DNA from 2 places in the Candidatus Accumulibacter necessarius genome. Region 2 is predicted to be linked to the other one. Evidence: riboswitches for the same ligand, from Rfam matches in the RefSeq annotation. Region 2 holds a riboswitch; the other holds the start of a gene.
The links. A riboswitch is a leader RNA that binds a small molecule or an ion and turns the genes downstream of it on or off. The one in region 2 is predicted to bind cobalamin.
Positions count from the first base shown of each region.

Region 1: it holds a riboswitch for cobalamin, as region 2 does, so the genes downstream of both, V5B44_RS02185 (TonB-dependent receptor domain-containing protein) here and bluB (5,6-dimethylbenzimidazole synthase) in region 2, are expected to answer to the same signal.

Region 1 is NZ_JAZKUM010000001.1:419,390-421,584, reverse strand. It holds gene V5B44_RS02185 (TonB-dependent receptor domain-containing protein) at 1-1,288, opposite strand, end outside; cobalamin riboswitch at 1,416-1,620, opposite strand; gene V5B44_RS02180 (hypothetical protein) at 1,774-1,974, shown strand; gene V5B44_RS02175 (cell division protein ZapA) at 1,988-2,195, shown strand, end outside.
Region 2 is NZ_JAZKUM010000005.1:123,933-126,127, reverse strand. It holds gene V5B44_RS14465 (DUF4194 domain-containing protein) at 1-338, opposite strand, end outside; gene V5B44_RS14460 (hypothetical protein) at 341-532, opposite strand; cobalamin riboswitch at 807-992, shown strand; gene bluB (5,6-dimethylbenzimidazole synthase) at 1,034-1,789, shown strand; gene cobD (threonine-phosphate decarboxylase CobD) at 1,901-2,195, shown strand, end outside.

The sequences.
Region 1 (2,195 bases), on a different contig from region 2:
AGCTGGCCGGAAAATACAGCTCGTTGAAGGTCGGGGCACGAAACGCCGTTCCATACGAGACATGCGCCCGCCATTCCGGGGTAAATTGATAGCCGTACGCAGCGGACCCTGTGGTTTCGCCGCCGAACTGCGAGTTGTCATCACGGCGCAGATTGAACTGTAGCCGGTGCTGATCGATACTGGCGTTCCAGCCCGCCAGCAGCGAGCGAATCGTCCGTTCGCTGACCGTGTAGTCGGTGGTGCCGGAGACCTTCTGACGGGTGTACTCCGCCGCCAGCAGCGCCTCACCAACCGGCAACCTGATGTCGTTCTGCCACGACGCCAGATCCATATCGGTGCGGAAAGTGCTGGCCCGGAAACTACCGGCATAGTCCTTTGCCTGATCGGTACTGCGGCCGAGGCGCAAGGTACTGGTCCACGCCTGATGCAGTCGATTGCGCGAATAGATCGAGTAAGAACCGACCATCTGGTCGTTATTGTAGTTCTTCGCCGGACCCAAGGCAGTGAAGTCGTTTCCGTCGTACTGGTTGCTGCCCTTGCTGGCCAGCAGATTGACGCCGATCTCATGACCCTTTGCCGGGCGTACGGCGAAGTTGGCACTCAGGTTCCTGTTGTAATACCCATCCCGATCCGGGTCATAGAAGACACTCTGCTTGTTGTGGATCGCGTTGAAGCCATCCGTGTTGAGGTAGCCTGCCTGCACGCTGTACGACATGAGATCGCTGCCGCCCGACACGCCGATGGTGGTGTCGCTGGTATTGAAGGAGCCATAGCCGGTACTGGCGTTCACCCGTGCCGGCCCCTCGCCGCGCCGGGTGAAGATCTGGATCACGCCGCCGATGGCGTCGGCACCGTAGAGCGATGAAGCCGGGCCACGCAGGATCTCGATACGCTCGATCTGGTTCAGCGGAATGCGCGACAGCGCTGCGCTGCCGGTGGTCGCAGAACCGATGCGTTGACCATCGATCAGCACGATCGACTGGTTGGTGTTGGCACCTCGGATGAACACACCGCTGTTGGTCCCCTCCCCTCCATTCGCAACGTACTGTATTCCCGGTTGGCGCGCCAGCAGTTGCGCCAGGGTTGATACCCCGGCCTGGTCGATTTCTTCGCGCGAGATGACCGAGACGTCACTCGTCAACTCGTTGGTGCGGGTTGCCTGGCGGGTCGCAGTGACGACAATCGGATCGAGCTGCTGGTCAGCGGCGGAAAGCGCCGTCGAGAACAAGGCAGCGACAGTCAAGGTAAGCGTCGCGGCGGCAGCGGCACGCGGTTGGTCTGGATGCATGACGGATTTCTCCCTGTTGCCGACAAGCGTCCCCGCAAGCCGGCGAGCCATAAACGCGGAATTGCGCGAGGGAGAACAGCAGGCGCGAGCGCCGAGCGTTCGGTGTCCGCTTCCCCGCGGCACGTCCGTCCAGTGGTGTGCGAAGGCCGGTATCCGGGCTCGCAAGTCCTGACATGTCGCCTTCCCAGGCTCTCGCCCAGTGGCATTTCGACACGCCCACACTCGCTGACCGTTGCGGGGGCAGCACAGGCATGGTGTTGCGCGAACACGCACCTGTTTCCCGTTTAACCGCTGCAGAAAACCTGCATGGCGGCACCTTGCACGATACTTTCCACCGCTGAAACCAGCGGAAGCGCCGATTATAGCCTGCCCGAAGGACGGCGATCCTCCTTTGCAACAGAAAGCACCCCCGGTGGCACAAACAACCTTCACAAGCGACCCTTACGCCTTGACCGGACAGGGTTTTTGAATCTATAGTCTGGCCCATGCTGAATGAACTAAACGCCCTCGAGAGCAAGGTGGTCCAGGTGGTCGCGCTGTGCCGCACCCTGCGGACCGAGAATGACGGACTGCGCGAGCAACTCGTCGCTGCCCAGGCCGACAAGGAACGCCTCGCCGAGCGCATGGCAGCCGCCTGTGCCCGGCTTGAGCAACTGGCCCAACAACTGCCCGAAGCCAAGGCCTGAGAACCCCGACCCGATGCCCAACGACGCCAATTTCCTCGACATCACCCTGCTTGGCAAGGAATACCGGGTCGCCTGTCCACCTGATCAGCGTGCCGCACTGCTCAGTGCGGCAGCCTATGTTGACGGCAAGATGCGCGATATTGCCGAGAAGACCAAGAGCAATCTCGCCGAGCGAATCGCGGTCATGGCCGCGCTCAATATTGCCCACGAGCACCTTGGTC
Region 2 (2,195 bases):
AGCAGCGCCAGCATCAGGCTGACCGGAAACGACAGCGGGCGGCGGGCGACCAGCCGTGGCAAGCGCGGCGTAGCCCCGTCGTCGGGCTCCGGGCGCGAGCGCAGGAAGGCGTAGCCTTCGGCTTCGTCGAACACCAGTTCGAGGTTGAGCACCGCGACATAGTCGCGCACCCGCGCCTGCAGCGTCAGCAGCGCATTCCACAGACCGGCGTCGGCGTCTTGGTAGATCACCCCCTTGAGCAGGGGGATCACCAGCGTCGACAGGTCGTACGCGGCGGCAGCCTGGCTGGCACTCGCCAGCCCCTCTGCGACCGATGTTTGGAGTTGCTCTGCTGCCATCGTCACCTCACGAAAATCACCCGCGACAGCCGCGCCGGCTTCAGATGTTGCCCACCGTCGGCGCCCAAGCCGTGCCAAGTGCTGACCTCGGTTGCGGTTTCGTCGATCAGCGCCTTGCAGGTATCGTCGGCGAGCTGCAGGGTGGTCACCCGTTCAGCGAGATCGTGCTCGCGCAACGTCGACGATGCTAACATGGGTTTGACAGCACCCCTCCTTGCTGGCTGACCGTGGCGGAACAATGAAACTCCCCGTGACCTGCCCGGCAGGCATTGGCCCGGACGGATGCGGCGCCAGCGCCAGCAGGCGTTCGAGCAGCGCGATCCGCTCGCGCACGTGCCGGCCGCGGCCGGGAAAATCCTGCTCGACCTCGCGCAAGTCGGGCGGCCGTTCGCGCGCCGGCGTCGCTCAGGGCTGCTGGTGCGTGAAAAAAGTCGGCAGTTATGGCACCATCGCATCCGCCCGAGATGTTTCGGGCAGGAGTCTCCGGGTGCTGCCCAGCGCTGCTGGGCGGAGAATCGGGAAGGCGGTGCAAGTCCGCCACGTGCCCAGCGCTGTAAGGAGGACGGGCGATGCATTGGCCACTGACGCGAGTCGGGAAGGCGCATCGACCGGGTGAATCCGAGTCAGAAGACCGGCCAGGAGGCAAAAAGGGGCTGCCCGGCCAGGCAGCCGCCGCTTTTCCAGAAGGGGAATCGATGGAAAACCCTGGCGCGCCGCCGGCGCATGCCTTTTCAGACGCCGACCGGTCGGCGGTTTATCAGGCGATCTTCAGCCGCCGCGATGTACGCGGCCAGTTCCTGCCCGACCCGGTGCCCGACGACGTTCTCGGCCGGGTGCTGCTGGCTGCCCACCATGCGCCATCAGTCGGTTTCATGCAACCATGGAACTTCCTGGTCGTGCGCGCACCGATCGTCAAGCAACGCGTCCACGACGTGTTCTGCAGCGCCAATGCCGAAGCGGAACGGATGTTTCCGGACGAGAAGCGCGCGATCTACAGCCGCCTCAAGCTGCAGGGCATCGTCGACTCACCGGTGAACCTGTGCATCACCTGTGACCGCTCGCGCAGCGGGCCGGTGGTGCTCGGCCGCACGCACATGCTGGCGATGGACCTCTACAGCAGCGTCTGCGCCGTGCAGAACCTGTGGCTGGCCGCCCGCGCCGAAGGGCTGGGGGTGGGCTGGGTCAGCATCTTCCACCAGCAGGCGCTGCAGGATGCACTGGGCATCCCGCACGACATCGTGCCGATCGCTTACCTGTGCGTCGGCTGGGTCAGCCATTTCAACGACCGGCCAGAGCTGGAAAAGGCCGGCTGGCTGCCGCGTCTGGCGCTCGCCGACCTGCTCTACTACGAGCAATGGGGTGAGACCCGGCCGGCACAGGCCGAGCCGCTGAGCGCGGCGCTGGCCGACCTGCAGACCGCCATTCATCAACGGGGCACTTTCCCTGCATGACGCTGCCACGCGACCTCCCGGCGCGGGTCGACGACCAGCGCGTCGCCGAAGCGCAGCTGCCGCGGCGCCTGTCGTCCATGCCGGGTAACCCCTTGCCGAGCGGCCCGGCGGATGCTTGAACACGGGGGGCGCTTGCGCGCCGCAGCCGCGCACTACGGCATTCCGCTCGCCGACTGGCTCGACCTGTCCACCGGCATCAACCCCAGCCCCTGGCCACTGCCGGCACTGCCGGCCAGCGTCTGGCAGCGCCTCCCGGAAGAGGAAGATGGGCTGGAGGCGGCAGCGGCCTCGTGTTACGGTAACGCCAACCTGCTGCCGGTTGCCGGCTCGCAGGCAGCCATCCAGCTTCTGCCGACCCTGCTGCCACGGGCAGTGATTGCCTGCCTCTCGCCGCTCTACGCCGAAC